DNA from 2 places in the Paenibacillus sp. V4I5 genome. Region 2 is predicted to be linked to the other one. Evidence: riboswitches for the same ligand, from Rfam matches in the RefSeq annotation. Region 2 holds a riboswitch; the other holds the start of a gene.
The links. Region 2 has a riboswitch for cyclic di-GMP ahead of QFZ78_RS23200 (PilZ domain-containing protein). Riboswitches for the same ligand answer to the same signal wherever they lie in the genome.

Region 1 (8,112 bases), 4.4 Mb from region 2:
CCCCCCAGTTGGGAGCTCCACTGGCACAGGTACACGAAAGGGAAGTTTATCTTTTTCTTTGTCTAGTGCCAAAAGAACACTATGTTCGAACATAATTTTGTCCATGTCACGATGAGTTTCGTACAATCGAAGAACATAGGAAGTACCTTCCACGTCTACGAACCGAGTTGTATTATTCATACCTCCCGCGCCAACACGCATGGACCATGTTTGAGCTGGAAACCAGTAAGTTGGTAGTGAGGTTAATTGCTCCTCTTGATCTTTGACACGCATAATTGCCTTCCTCAACTCCTCTTCCTAAACCTGATTGTCACCTTCTACCGCAAATTCAAAATCCTCTACGTCATATGCTTCGACTGGAATTCCTGCTTGAACCATACGTTCAATGAAATCTAACTGGTCAGTTAACAAAGCAGCCTGTTCTTTGATCGCCGTTAGAATTAATTCGGTTTCAATCGGGTCAAAATTGTCCCCATACTCCTCATTGTCAATCGCAAAAACAACCATCAAGGTGACATGCTCATTAATTGGCAAAGGTGGGCTTTTCCGCCATGGAACAGTTAACGCTTTTTCAATTTTTTTCTTATTAAAAGATTCCTCGAAGAAAGCAATCAGCTCACCAATCATTTGCTTCACGAAACCATCGTCTTCTTCCTCTAACATGATCGGCTCAGAGCCTGTCTGAAGCTCGTATAACTCCTGAATGCTGGTATAAGGTATCACATAAGTAACAGGCTGCCCAGGCAGCATTAACTGACCATGCACCGCTAGCATAACGGCTTCGATAATAAATGTTTTGCTCATCTTGTTCTCCCCTTTCTCTCTAACCTTGTAAAAGCATTATTTCGCTAAGAAGCTGAGGAATCCTCTTTTCACAACCTTCTCAACTAAACAAAACCGTCAGTTCCTATGATCGTGGTGACCACTTCGAACTAACGGTTTCGATTTCTCTTATAGGATGCCATCGATGACCTCATGATTCTCATAAATTGGCTGATACGGCTTCTTCGAAAACCGATTGGCATAGGCCGAAGCTACATAACAATCTGGTTTAATAACAGGAACCATACCAACAGATTCCACTCTCCGCACCATTTCTTGGACGAATTTAGCAGTCCTGTTTTTATTCTCATCGTCACCAGCATCAATATGAATAAACATGTCGAAGGAAGCACCTTGATACAGATGTGGAAGAATAATGTTTTCCATATCCTGTCGCTTAGACTCATCAAAATACATGGCAATCTCTTCACTCAAAGCAGTTTCCATCGAAAGTTTTTCCTTAATCGAATGCAGGGCCCGATGAACGATGACTTGACGATAACACGCCCACGCTCCTTTTCCTAACCGCTGGATAACTACACCGGTAATGAATTTCGTATGACCTGTGTGTACCTGACAATCCGTACCAATAATAAATTTGTAGGTTGCTACGGGGTCGTGACGCATGAATTGTAGAATACGCTCGTGTACGGTATCTAGGTTAAGTCCTCTTTCCGTTGTGTTCCGAAATTCCAGTGGCTGGGTCGTCGTCAAAGGTTTCAAAGATAAGGTTCTTCCTTTCTTCTTAGAATGAGGAAGAAGCGGATGCTGAAGCTGCATCCGCCCCTATCTATAGTATATGGCAAAACTCCTATGATCGAACCATCACTTATCGTAAAACACTGCCGCCGAACAAAAATCGATTTTCCCATTGCTTCCCAGCGATCGTATCTGTGCGAACTCCGCCGGATTCGACAGAATACGTATGCAGCATATTCCCATTTCCTAAATAAAGTCCAACATGCGTGATCGGCTCTGTAAGAACGTTCACGTTATCATAATCTGATTCTCTACTCCCTTTGTAGCTGCTGAAGAACATCAGATCTCCACGTTTCAAATTTGTCCACTCCTGAATTACAGGACCTAACGATTTAACATAGTTGCCTTGTGCCTGTGAATCGCTTGGTACGGAGAATCTTAGAGCATCCCAGAACATCGTTTGAATGAAATCCGAGCAATCAAAGGTCGTGGTGTCATTGCGTACCGAACCAAACTCATAAGGTGTGCCTAAGTAAACTTGGCCAGCTGCAATAACAGCTTCAATTTCTTCAGCGAGAGGTAGATTGGGTTTGATGACAGAGAAATCCGTGCTTATGTATTTACTATTTGTGCTTACATACCCGTTAGTTCCATTGGCGTCTTGAATTTGATACCAACTGTCGTTGACTTTTGCTATAACGAGGACGTCTTCCCCTTTACTAAGCATTCGAATAATCTTGGAGCCGGGCTCGGTTGCTGGAAGTGTACGAAAGTTTACGCCATAGATGATTTCCGCATTACTAGTTATTTTTATGTATCTGCTATTCGTCGAAACATAGCCGCTTACGCCCTGCGCATCCTTGATTTTATACCAATTCGTCGTTACATAGTCTGTGACGGTAACAATTTCGTTTGTTTTCAATAAACGTATAACATTGCTTGAAGTACTAGCTTGATCTCTGAAGCTTACCCCCGAAACAATTTGAGCCTTTGTTGTTACCCCCTCTTCTGCCTGAATGGCTGCAGGGACTACAAAAGTAAGCGCTAAAACAAGCATTCCGATAACCATCGTCCATTTTCTCATCGTCTCTACCTCCATAGGTTGATATCGCTCTTGCTGCGTTTGAGTCACGTAAAACCGAACTGGCGAAATGGATTATTTGAACCTGACACCTCCTCTACATCGAAAAAAGGATGACCCGTTTGCCTCAGCTGGGTCATCCTCTTCTTGTAGATGGGTCCTATCGCATTCGGCAGCTGGCTAGCACTGTACCTTTGGCACGAGAGCCCCTAAAGCTTTGCGTCCCTAGCTTTCGCTCGGTTTGCCATTTCGTTGTGATGTTAATTTTTTCTTTCGCATCTTATTATAGTTTGAGGGGGTTCTTCACGAATATAGGCGAAAGGTTGCGATTCTTTGTCGATATCATAGTGTCTGCGTACCTATTGACGCTAAGGTTTATTTTTCCAGTTTACGGACTTCCAGTTTTCGTGTATGTGTCCAAAACACTTGTAAATTAGGATCATTTTTCAACTTCACATTGCAGAGCTTCATTTCCCCTTCCTCGAGCTCAGTCACCTGCCAAGCATCCGGCTCCATTTCCCCTATGTTGTGCAGAAAAGCAGGAAACTGCTGCTCAGCCTCTTCTAAATCCGGCCAAAATTTAACGCCATAATAGGCTAAACCGTAGTGATTGACAAGTGTGCATGTGAAAATCTGCTGCGATATTTTGTGCTGCAACACATAGGGCATTTTCATTCCTCCGATAAAAAGGCACGTTCACCACGGAGGTGAATGTGCCTTCATTTTTTATGATGACGACTTATAAATAAGCATTCTCATGCTTGGCTTTTAACATATTCCAACGACGCTCGACTTCCGTTTCGAATGATTTCAGGGAACCCTCATATTCAGGCTTCGTCATATGCTTCGTTTTCCCCATCGTCTTGAGCCAATCCGATAGTGGTATCTTCTTGCTCTTATCCTCTGGGTTATATGTGATGGATGTAACCCCGTGTTCCACTTCATAGAGCGGGAAGAAGCAGGAGTCTACCGCAGCTCCAACGATATTGGAGCCTTCCTGGTCATCCGACAGCCAGTTCAGCGGACAGGCAATGAGAATTTTTCCATATACCAATCCCTCATTTTGAGCGTACCATTGTGCTTTCGCGGCTTTCTTCACAAGATCCTGCGGATACGCTTCCGACCCCGTAAATACATACGGAATATGGGTAGCGGCCATAATTTGGGCGGTATCCTTGTGATGGAACACTTTACCACCTTGGTGCTTCCCAACGTTCGAAGTCGATGTACGATGACCCATTGGCGTCGAATAAGACAACTGCGCACCCGTATTCATGTATCCCTCGTTATCGTACTCGAGAATAATCATTTTATGATTGCGCAAAGCCGCTCCGATTGCTGGTCCCATGCCGATATCCATTCCGCCGTCACCAGTGATCATCACGAAGGTGAAATCGTCCTTCAAACCCAAATGGTCGAGCTCGCCACGTCGCTTGCGCTCCCAGAACATCTCCACAACTCCTGAGAGGGTCGCTGCGCCGTTCTGGAACAGATTATGAATATAGGTCGCTTTGTGAGCCGAATACGGATAACCCGTCGTTACAACCATCGCACAGCCTGTGTGGAAGATCGAGACAATATCGCCTTCAATCCCTTTGAAAAACAGTTCCAAGCCGGAGAAAATACCGCAACCTGGACAAGCGCCATGCCCCGGAGCAATACGCTTCGGTTTCTTCGTCAGTGCTCGCAGTGGCGGAATACGCACATTCAGCTTGCCTGAGTTCTCATCCGGCGTTACCGTGATGAGTCCCGTCTTCAAATCCTCATACTTCATCGGCGTCAACACCCGCTTCGGCGCTTTCGAAGGATCACCTGGCGTGTGGCCGTAGTAATCGAAGGGAACTTCAACCTTGCCGCTTTGTACAGCGTCAGTGGCAAATTGGAACAAACTATGCCCGTCTTCGGCATAAAAGTCCTTGCCACCTAAGCCGTAGATTCGGCTTATGACAAGCGTATCTCTGTTCCCGTGTGTGAACAGCGCCGCTTTAATTTCGTTGACCATATTGCCGCCATGGCCGCCATAGGAATCCGCGCGATCGCCAACGGTGATCGCCTTCACATGCTGCAAAGCTTCAGCGATCTGCTTTGCCGGGAATGGTCGGATGATATTCGGCGCGATCGATCCGGCCTTAATACCCTTCTCACGGAGTTGATCGACGACGTCCTTAATGATTTCGGAAGCCGAATTCATCAAGAACACGGCGACTTCCGCGTCCTCCATGCGGTATAGCTCAAGAATCGGATAATCACGGCCTGTTAACTCCGCGTATTCCTGCCGAATACGATCATAAACACCTTCGGCGTTATACATGGCCATGGACTGCTGATAGCAGTTATTTATATAATCCGGCTCATTCATATAAGGACCTACGGTAATCGGATTATTACGATCCAACGTATCCGGGAAGCCCTGTGGCTTCTCTCCGACGAAAGCATGCACATCCTCACGATGTGCGAACGTTTGTACTCTACGCTTTTGGTGGGACGTGAAATAGCCGTCTGAAGCAACCAGAACCGGCAAGCGCACTTCCGGATCCTCAGCCAGCTTTAAAGCTATGATATTCATATCATAGACCGCTTGCGGGTCCCGACACATCACAATCGGCCAACCTGTATTTAAAGCATAGTATAAATCGGAGTGATCCCCATGAATATTCAATGGTCCAGATACAGAGCGACATACCAAGTTCATTACCATGGGAAAGCGTGTCCCCGATTGTACCGGCATTTGCTCTAACATGTACAAATAACCGTTGGCGCTTGTCGCGTTAAATACGCGGCCGCCAGCAGTTGAAGCGCCATAACATATGCCAGCCGAACCATGTTCACCATCTGCTGGAATGAGCACGATATCATGTTGTCCGTTGGACTTCATAAGATCTAGAAATTGGGCAACCTCCGTAGATGGAGATATCGGAAAGTATCCCATAACATGATAATTAATTTGATGAGCCGCATATGCCGCCATCTCGTTACCTGATTCATATACAATGCGCTGTTCGACCTTGGCTTGCCCTAATTCCTTCTTGATATCAATGGACATGCGAGTAGTTCCACCCTTCTCCCATAAATACTCTCTAAGAGTTTACAGCTAGATTGAATCGATGCGGCATGCGATTTAAGTCCGCATAACCATCCTCTTCCCGCTCACTTACGAGCGCTTCGGTCGGACAAGCTTGTACACATTTAAGGCACCCTTTACAGTATTGATAGTCGATCCCCTGTAAGAACATCTGAGGCCGCCCCTTCTTGTCGGGGAGTTCATCCCAAACGAAACAGAAATCCGGACACACATTATCGCAGGAAGCACAGTGAATGCATTTATCTTCATGGAAATGCGGCATCATCCCCGCACGTGAAATGCTTAAATCTTTCAGAATGCTGTTCCCAGGATTCGTAATGACACCACCAATGGACTGCGTTTCATAGCCAAGCACTGGCGTATCGAAACGAACGAAATCGGGCATCGTCTCCCCTTCGGGAAGCGCATACGTTTGGAACTTAACTTCATTGTAACCACGGTCAAAAGTTCGTAGGGCTGGTGCTACAGCAAGCGGATATTTCTTTTCTAATGATTTACGAATAACGCCTCTCATGACATCTGGATCAAGGAAATCACACAACCGGAACAGCGCGCCAAGCATCGCCATATTCACGCGGTTCTTCTCCTCTAGCGAGATTCCAATTGCATCGATAACGGCAATGGTACCTCCCCGGAGCTTCATCTTTTCCTTCAACTCATCCGGTGTTTTTGTCGAATTTACAAGTACGGTACTATCTTCATAGATGCCACTGATAACGTTTACAGTTTTGGAAAGCGATTCGTGAAAAACACCCACAACATGCGGTCGTTCGACCGGAGAAGTATCCCGAATTCGCGTATCCATGTCACAAAACCTTATATGTGCTTTCACTGCCGATCCTTTCTTCTCTGAACCATAGGAAGAAAAGCTAACCCCGTTCAAACCCACCCCAACGACTCCCGCTTCCGCCAGCATCTTACCCGCTAGATTCGCGCCAAGCCCACCGATGGATTCCAGTCTAATCTCAAAAAACCCGAGATCGTTCAATTTAGGTAAAGTTACCATGCCAGGTCTCCTTTCAAAAATGAACTGCATAAAGAATGAATAGTATGAATAGTAAATCTACTCTCATTGTAACAAGAAATCTCTGGTAATCAACCTTTTTTTGAAGGGTCCATTCATAGTAAATAATCAATTATGAGGCCGCACCCTCCCAAATAGTAACTTTTCGGCTCTTCATTCTCGTCTTGAGCAGAATTATCTTTCTCGGCATCCTCACAATCCGCACATACGTCCACATAATCATCATCAATCGGATTAAAGACAACACCGCAAACCTGTGAGCACGCCCGCATCCTCATCTCTCCTTGTTTGACAACCAACTTAGATTGTAAACGCTTGCATCATTGTGTTCCTTTATTATACAGCGGTTTATAGGAATAACACCATAAGTCTTTATCAAATCTTTAGCATTCGAAATAGCCTTTTTCCCTTGATAAGGTCAGTTTATGTGAGATAATGTAGAAATAATAAAGATACTGTCGGACAGTGGAAAGGATGGCATTTCATTTGCTCCATTCAATCATTTCCAATGAACTACATGGTCTCTTCTACATCATGAGTGCTATATTAATCCATCTAGTTCTTACCCCTATTTTCATTTACAAAGAACATCAGCGTAGATCTCTATTTGCTCTTATTTTGATCGTACTCATCTTTTTGTACTGGAAATTTGAAGACATTGATCCCTTAATTTATTCCCTCCATTTGTTTCCGATCAGCTTGATTGCTGTGATTCTGTTTGTCGGATTTATACCAGCTTTTATTGCCTGGACCTTATTTAACATAGGCTGTATGGTCGTCCTGAATTACTATTGGCAACCCGCTCTAATAAGCAGTGCTGTTTTACTATTAGGTGGATTTCTCTTTAGAAATAGGACAAATCAACCTATACTCAAGATGAAATTCGCTTATGCAACGGGTATGCTGCTCGTGTACGTAGTATTGTATGCGCTTTTAGCGCTGAACATACGATCTCCTATAAGCTTGTATGCTGCATACACCGTAATTTTATCCTTTTTCTCTCTTTGGATGATTACATACTTACAATTTTTTGTGAAAAAGCATGAGATTCACAAACAAAGACTTGTCGCATTGGAAAAGGATCGAATGCTCGGCCAATTTGCAGCCACCATTTCTCATGAAATACGTAATCCTCTCACATCTACAAGAGGCTTTCTTCAGTTGCTGGATCAGAAAGAGCTATCCTTCAACGATCACAAACGTTATGTCGACCTTGCATTGTCAGGTGTGGATCAAGCAAATGCCCTCCTAGGTGATTACTTAAACTATGCCAAGCCGTCATCTAACTTACAGGAACAATTAGAACTCAAAGAAGAGATAGAAGCTATGCTGCGTTTCATCTCGCCATTTGCTACAGATCATCAAGTTGCTATCCATATTAGTCATGAAAATGAGGATCCCCTT
Region 2 (8,112 bases):
GTTTAAAAAACCGTAAATAGGGATATATATCCAAATGTCGAAATACTAAAGACTGACTTTCCGTTAAATTTAAAAAGGGGATTAATGTATATGACAAAAAAGAAAATGATTGCAACCGTTCTTTTGTTTCTTTGCTTTGCTGGCGTAGTAAATGCTTCAAGTATTCACGGTGAGTTTAATGGCGAATCCAATCGTTAACGTTTTGTTTGGAGGAAAAGAGCTTCATGTAGAAGGTGCCAGCTACTTTACGTGATGGTCGTACCCTAGTGCCACTTTATCTATTGAAACAAACCGGTGCCTCTGTAACGTGGGATTCTGAGAAATATAACGTTGACCTTACTTTCCCTAATCCTACAAAAGACTATGCCAATAGCATTCAGTCATTTAACACGAAAGCCAAAGAACATAGTGCCAAGAATGTTCAACTTATTTACAATGAGCATGGTCCATATATGAAAATAGATCTAGAACTATCCAATGATTCAAATAAAAATAACGATAATATCATCTTTCTATCTAGATTTGTTGCCAATTCACCCGCTGATATGCTGATTGTAAGTACCATACATAATAATAGAGTCATGAGTTTTATTGCAATAAATCGAACGGATGCGGAGGAATTTCTCAAGAACAAAACACCAGAGTTTGATTATATAAAAAAGTGGAGATTCCAGCAGATAAACGATACAACAGACATGTCGACTCCCAATAAGCTACCAGTGGTCCCTACACCAACACCAACTTCTACATTACCTGTTTCAGGACCTATTTGTCGGGAAATTATGACCAATTACGCAAAACAGATGCAAGATGCAGCAGAGTCATACAACGGAAACGGCAGTTCGGACTCCAAAGGGTTTGAGCAATATATCAACAAATTTAAAGAAAGTATGAATGCAGCTTTAAAAAGTAATCATTGCCCCTAACAATAGATCCAATTTAAAGGCAGTGTATTTTCTAAAAAACAATAAACGCCAGGTCAGCGGCTAATAACCGTTACCTGGCGTTTTCTTTGATTTTTGAAAGTATACGCGCCCGAGATGATTCGAACATCCGGCCTACAGTTTAGGAAACTGTTGCTCTATCCTGCTGAGCTACGGGCGCAAGGTAAGAATTATGATAGCACGAAGCCTTTCGTGGCGCAACCTTTTGAATAGGGTGGTTTTTCTTTGGGACAAGGAATGTTCATTTGAATGAAGAATAGGTTAGGGATTAAATTTAATTTCCTTTAATTATTAACGTAGAGGAAAGAACAAAATCAAGATGGCGGATTGAAAAAGACACTGGATGCAGCGGGACTTGCTCAGGTGCAAACGTATTTGCAAACCGGTAATGTCTTGTTTGTGTCGTAGGAGGAGGAGGAACCGCTGCGCCAGCGTATCGAGCAGAAGATCAGCAAAGCCGTAGGTGTTTCACCTTCCGTCATTTTGCGTACGATAAATAAACTGGCTGAGTTGGCAGCGGCGACGCAGAATTAGATGCAGGAACTTCTAAGCTTTACCGCGTAATTTACGGAAAAATTGGGTCAGCATCGTCGAACACTCTTCTTGCAAGACGCCACTAACGACATCGACACGGTGATTGAACCGGTCCTCCTGCAGCAAATTCATGAGCGTTCCGGCGCAGCCAGCCTTCGGATCAATGGTTCCGTAGATAACCTGAGGAATCCGCGATTGGACAATCGCACCCGCACACATCGGACAAGGCTCTAGGGTGACGTAGAGCTGGCAATCCAAAAGCCGCCAGGCTTGCAGATGTTCGCTCGCTTGTTTAATGGCGATCATTTCGGCATGAGCGAGAGGATCTAGGGTTGTTTCACGCAAATTGTAGCCTCGGCCAATGATTTGACCTTGATGGACCACGACCGCTCCAATCGGTACTTCTAGGATGGCTTCGGCTTTGAGAGCCTCTTGAATCGCTTCTTTCATCCAGGGGATATGTTCATCCACAGGGGGACACCTCGCTAATATATTGTTATCCACATGTGCATAACAATCGAACATTCATTCCGTTGTTAACAACCTGTGGATAGGTTTGTGGATAACTTGAAAAGCTGTGGATATTTAATCTTTCTACATTACATACAACAAAAAGAACAGCTATGCAAGGAATTTTGTTGATAATAGCAACTGTGCTAGGTATAATGATAGATATTAGTAGGTCTTTTAGACCATATAGAGCGAGAATAGGTAGAAATAAATAGCAAGGTTCGAAAATGGCAAACTTGTTGAAAAGCAAGGACGCAAAGCTGAGGGTCTACGGTTCTTTGGAACTATGGCAGCCTGGTTACCGAAAATCGATGCTTTCTTGATTAAGGTAATAGGCTGCTCCTACATAAAGGGGCAGTTTATTTTTATATAGGGAATAACTTGAGTAAAAGGAGAGGTATTAATTATAATGGCCAACGGGTATAACGTTATGAAATATTACGGAAGCAAGGAGGGATATGACGCTGATGTTCTAATCGATAGTAAGGCTATGTTGGGAAAGGACGATTTCGTAGCCACTGGCGTACTAACCTATGCACTTGGAGACATTATTGAGGTGGAATTACCGGAATACGATGTCTTTCAACTTGGTGATAAAGCGAAAATGACGGTTTATACCAAATCCGGCTTGTTTGTGATGAATACAACCGTTGTTGCCAAAGAATTCGGCTCCGTCATTGTCATTAATCCACCAGAAAATCGTAAAAAATTCGCAGAAAAACGGGAGTTTCCACGTGTGGATGTGAAACATACAGGTCTCTTATTCGGACTTCAGGATATGAATAAAAGAAATAAACATCAATTTGAAAATCCACTTGGCATTTCAATTAAAAATATATCCATTAATGGCTTAGGATTTACCATGAATGATAATTCTATGATTGATAAGATCGTTCAAAAGCATTCACAGCTCGAAGTTGAACTGGATTTGGGCTTTACGATGCCTTGTTCGATGGAAATTGTAAGAAAAGAAAAGGTTGAAAATGGTTTCTACTACGGGGCAAGTTATATCGACATTCCACAGGAGAAAACCAATGCCTTAAGGGGTTTTATCCTTACGAATCAGATCGAAACTTACTTCGTACAGAAGCGGGAAGCGCAATTTAAAAGAGCAACGGAAAAAAAGTCTGCGGCGAATCAATAGCCTTCAGGCTTTTTTTTGCGTTCCAAGTGCTATATAATAAGAAGGATGATTTTCGAAAATTAAGGAGTTGTAACTACAATGGCTTTGAAAGCAGGTATCGTCGGTCTACCGAACGTAGGAAAATCGACATTGTTTAATGCAATTACACAGGCGGGGGCAGAATCTGCGAATTATCCGTTTTGTACGATCGATCCGAATGTTGGGGTAGTTGAAGTACCAGACGAGAGATTGCAGAAGCTGGTAGAGATCGTTGTGCCTAAGAGCATTGTCCCGACAGCCTTTGAATTCGTTGATATTGCCGGTTTGGTAAAGGGCGCGAGCAAAGGTGAAGGGCTTGGAAATAAATTTTTGGCACACATTCGTGAAGTGGATGCCATTGTGCATGTTGTTCGTTGTTTTGAAGATGATAATATTACCCACGTTTCCGGTAAAGTGGATCCGATCGGGGATATCGAAACGATTAACCTTGAATTAATTTTGGCAGATATTGAGTCGGTAGAGAAGAAGATTGAGCGTTCGCGCAAAAACCTCAAGGGCGGCGACAAAAAGGTTGTTGCTGAAGTGGAGTGTTTGGAGCGTATTAAAGAAGCGCTTTATGCAGATAAACCGGCACGCAGTTTGGATCTCAGCGAAGATGAGAAACTTCTCGTGCGCGATCTTCATTTATTGACCATGAAACCCGTGCTTTATGCGGCAAACGTGAGTGAAGATGAAGTAGCAACAGCAGACGAAAATCCTTTTGTTAAAATTGTGAAAGAATTTGCTGAGAGCGAAAACAACGAAGTGGTATCGATCAGTGCGAAGGTTGAATCCGAAATCGCCGAGTTGGAAGAAGAAGAAAAAGCGATGTTCCTCGAAGAGTTGGGACTTCAAGAGTCCGGCTTGAATAGATTGATTAAAGCAGCTTATAGAAAACTTGGCTTGTACACGTATTTCACAGCTGGGGTACAGGAAGTAAGAGCATGGACAATCCGCAAGGGAACGAAAGCTCCTCAAGCGGCTGGTGTTATTCATACCGATTTCGAACGTGGTTTTATTCGTGCTGAAGTCGTCTCTTATAATGATTTGGCAGCTGCAGGCTCGATGAATGGTGCGAAAGAAAAAGGCCAAGTGCGTCTCGAAGGTAAAGAGTACGTGGTGAATGACGGAGACGTCATGCATTTCAGATTTAATGTGTAATTAATAAAAAAAGTAAAGAAAGGAGTGATCCGATATGTTGGATCGACTTCAGTCCATTGTGGACCGCTATGATAAATTAAGCGAACTGTTGTGTGACCCGGATGTAACGAGTGACACGAAGAAGCTTAGAGAATATTCTAAAGAGCAATCTGATCTTCAAGAAGCATATGATGCTTATAACGAATATAAGAGTGTGAGCGAACAGCTGGCCGATGCGAAAGTGATGCAAAACGAAAAGCTGGACGATGAAATGCGTGAAATGGTCAAAATGGAGATTGATGAGCTTAGCGAGCAAGCCGCCAAGTTGGAAGAACAACTTAGAATGCTCATGATGCCTAAAGACCCTAATGATGATAAGAACGTAATCGTCGAAATTCGCGGTGCGGCAGGCGGCGACGAAGCTGCATTGTTTGCGGGTGATTTGTATCGCATGTATACGCGCTATGCGGACGCGCAAGGATGGAGAACGGAGATACTCGATGCTTCTGTGAACGACTTGGGCGGGTTTAAGGAGATTATTTTCATGATCACCGGTAAAGGCGCTTATAGTAAGTTGAAGTATGAGAGTGGGGCGCACCGTGTACAACGAATTCCTGTAACGGAATCAGGTGGACGTATCCATACCTCAACGTCGACGGTAGTGGTTATGCCGGAAGCGGAAGATGTAGAGATTGTCATCCATGATGCGGATATTCGCGTGGATACATTCTGTTCCAGTGGAGCGGGCGGTCAGTCGGTTAATACGACGAAATCCGCTGTGCGTGTGACGCATGTACCTACGGGTATCGTAGCGACTTGTCAGGATGGGAAATCGCAGAACTCGAATAAAGAGTCAGCACTTCGCGTACTTCGTACACGTATTTCCGATAAAATGCGTGAGGAAGAGGAAGCGAAATATGCGGGCGAGCGTAAAAGCAAGGTTGGTACGGGTGACCGCTCCGAGCGGATTCGTACGTATAACTTCCCGCAAAGCCGGATTACCGATCACCGTATTGGTTTGACTTTGCATCGCTTAGAAACTGTGCTTAATGGTGACATGGCAGAGATCGTTTCGGCGCTCACGATTGCAGCGCAGTCCGATGCTTTGGATAACGGGGAGCAGGCAATGTGATGTCGACAGCTGCTAAGAGTTTAAGAGAAGCCTTTGTAGAGGCTTCTTCTTTTTTAGGGAAGCTCGGTGTAGCCGAGGCTGCTTCCTGTGTGGAACTACTGCTGCAGCACTTGCTCAGCTGCAGTCGGACGGAGCTGCTGTTCCGTTTTCCGGAACAGTTTCCTGTTGAGCTGGCGGAAACATGGCGCCAGCTAGTCGATCGGAAGGCCGCGGGTGAGCCGGTGCAGTATATTATCGGCGAGCAGGATTTCTTCGGCCTTCCTTTTGCGGTTAGCCCGGCCGTGCTGATTCCGCGCCCGGAGACGGAGCTGCTCGTGGAAGCTTTGCTCCACGAGGGCTCGCGTTTGTTCGCGCAAGGCGCTCCGCTGCTTGCGGATGTGGGCACCGGGAGCGGAGCGATCCCGGTGACTGTGGCACACGCGCGCCCTGCGTGGCGCGTGGCGGCCAGCGATATCTCCGCGGCAGCGCTGGAGATGGCTCGCGTGAATGCGCAGCGCCACGGCGTGGCTGCGCGGGTGGAGTGGCTCGAGGGGGACCTTCTCGAGCCCTTTATTGCGCGCCGGATCGCGCCGGATATACTGGTGTCTAACCCACCGTATATCCCTGATGGCGACCTGCCGGCGCTTCAGCCGGAGGTGCGGCTGTTTGAGCCGCACACGGCTTTATTCGGCGGTGTCGAGGGACTCGACCTGTACCGCCGGATGATCTCACAGCTGCCGCAGCTGCCGCGAATCCCGACTGTGGTCGGGTTCGAGGTGGGCATTCGGCAGGCGGAGGCTGTGGCGGCGATGCTGCGCGCCGCCGCTGACTGGGACGAGATCCGGTTCGTGTCGGATCTCCAGGGCATTGATCGCCATGTGATCGCGATCAGATCACTATAAATAGTGGGAGTTCGTAGCAATAGGAACGAACACTCCAACTCTATCATTTTTCACAAATTTAAATAGATTACTAGGTTTAGCTCCTCCTCTTATTGCCCATACTGGCTAGTAGAAGCGAAGGGAAAGGGGCTTTTCCTCATGGTTAAGAGATCTAATCGTCAAACTTATAAATCTTTATTATTAGTAGCTTTTGCACTTATTGTTATGATAACTTGTTGGGAATCGAATCGTTCAAATGCGGCTGTTATTTCGCCTACGATACCGGAAGAATCTATTCGCTTACGTATTCTAGCAAACTCCGATTCGGCGCAGGATCAAGCGTTGAAACGCGAGATTCGTGATGCTATTATTGCTCGTATGCAGGAGTGGGTCGTTGGACCCCAATCGCTGGATGACGCAAGAGAAGTAGTAAAAGCCCACTTGCCCGAGTTTGATATACTAGTTGGACAAATGATTCAAGCACGTGGCTATAGCTATTCACATACAGTTGAGCTCGGTAAAGTCCCTTTTCCAACAAAAATGTACGGAAATGAAGTGTACCCAGCGGGAGAATATGAAGCGCTGCGCGTGACGATTGGAACGGGGGAAGGTCAGAACTGGTGGTGTGTGTTGTTTCCGCCATTATGTTTCGTGGATTCCTTATCTGGAGAAGCGGTAGCATCGGCTGCTGTTGTAGCGAATACAGAGGATGTTGGAAAGGTAAAGTCATCTCCTACACCTACATCAGTACAGAAAGACAGTAAAGTTGCACCTACGGCTAAACCTGACAAGTCTAACCCTGTCGCTAAAGAGGTTAAGGATGCACAAGTGGAAGAAAAAACGGAATCCGTTGATGCTAAGCAGCCACAAGTTAAGTTTTTTATCTGGGAAATGGTGAAGAAGATCGTATCGTGGTTCAGCTAAGCTAAGATAAGTCACCTGTTACCATTTAGGATCAGAATTTTATTTTGAAGTTAGGATGATAGATGATCGTGACAAAATACTGGAAAGTGGATCAGGGTATAGGGACCGAGATAGGTGGGGATTTAGCTGAAGCTGCCCTGCTTCTCCAACGTGGTGAAACAGTAGCCTTTCCTACAGAGACTGTATATGGTCTTGGGGCAGACGCTACGAATACGGCAGCTGTCGAAAGGATTTTCTCTGCGAAAGGTCGGCCTTCAGATAACCCGCTGATTGTTCACATTGCCAGTGTCGAACAGCTCTCGAGTTTAATTCTATCTGACCGTGTTACGGCGGATCATCGCCAGCTTATGGAGGCTTTCTGGCCGGGACCTCTTACCATTGTGCTGCCTGTGAAAACAGGTGGCATTTCGCCGTTAGTAACCGCTGGTCTTAAGACTGTGGGCGTGCGAATTCCGGATCACCCAGTGGCTTTGCAGCTTCTTCGTGAAGCGGGACTTCCTATAGCCGCGCCGAGTGCCAATAGCTCAGGCAGACCTAGTCCAACACTCGCCTCTCATGTCAAAGATGATTTAGATGGTCGGATTGGCGGGATTGTGGATGGTGGAGCAACTGGGGTTGGTGTCGAGTCGACTGTGATCGAGCTTATAGGCGGTGAGCTATACATTCTACGTCCTGGCGGTGTTACGTCAGAGCAGCTGCAATCGGCACTGCCTGCTATTCGGATTCATGAGCCAGAGCGGGAAGAGGTACAAGATTCCGAAACACCGCGTGCTCCGGGGATGAAGTATACACATTACGCACCAAAAGGATTTATGCATATCGTTCAAGGTGAAGATGCAGAAGTTGTTGCTGAATGGATTCAAAACGATATTGATGCGGCCAAGGCACGTGATGAATCAACGGGTA

Region 1: another riboswitch for cyclic di-GMP. It lies ahead of QFZ78_RS02790 (C40 family peptidase); the one in region 2 lies ahead of QFZ78_RS23200 (PilZ domain-containing protein).

The regions. Positions count from the first base shown of each region.
Region 1 is NZ_JAUSZB010000002.1:198,282-206,393, reverse strand. Features, by position in the region: gene QFZ78_RS02805 (phosphotransferase) at 1-273, opposite strand, end outside; gene QFZ78_RS02800 (ADP-heptose synthase) at 298-804, opposite strand; gene QFZ78_RS02795 (ribonuclease H-like YkuK family protein) at 952-1,545, opposite strand; gene QFZ78_RS02790 (C40 family peptidase) at 1,652-2,605, opposite strand; cyclic di-GMP riboswitch class I at 2,771-2,858, opposite strand; gene QFZ78_RS02785 (hypothetical protein) at 2,978-3,271, opposite strand; gene QFZ78_RS02780 (thiamine pyrophosphate-dependent enzyme) at 3,342-5,645, opposite strand; gene QFZ78_RS02775 (2-oxoacid:acceptor oxidoreductase family protein) at 5,680-6,690, opposite strand; gene QFZ78_RS02770 (hypothetical protein) at 6,804-6,980, opposite strand; gene QFZ78_RS02765 (sensor histidine kinase) at 7,195-8,112, shown strand, end outside.
Region 2 is NZ_JAUSZB010000002.1:4,641,346-4,649,457, forward strand. Features, by position in the region: gene QFZ78_RS23185 (stalk domain-containing protein) at 234-926, shown strand; tRNA gene QFZ78_RS23190 (tRNA-Arg) at 1,031-1,104, opposite strand; gene QFZ78_RS38630 (DUF1697 domain-containing protein) at 1,272-1,352, shown strand; gene tadA (tRNA adenosine(34) deaminase TadA) at 1,491-1,928, opposite strand; cyclic di-GMP riboswitch class I at 2,208-2,294, shown strand; gene QFZ78_RS23200 (PilZ domain-containing protein) at 2,398-3,132, shown strand; gene ychF (redox-regulated ATPase YchF) at 3,211-4,311, shown strand; gene prfA (peptide chain release factor 1) at 4,346-5,422, shown strand; gene prmC (peptide chain release factor N(5)-glutamine methyltransferase) at 5,422-6,303, shown strand; gene spoIIR (stage II sporulation protein R) at 6,442-7,206, shown strand; gene QFZ78_RS23225 (L-threonylcarbamoyladenylate synthase) at 7,269-8,112, shown strand, end outside.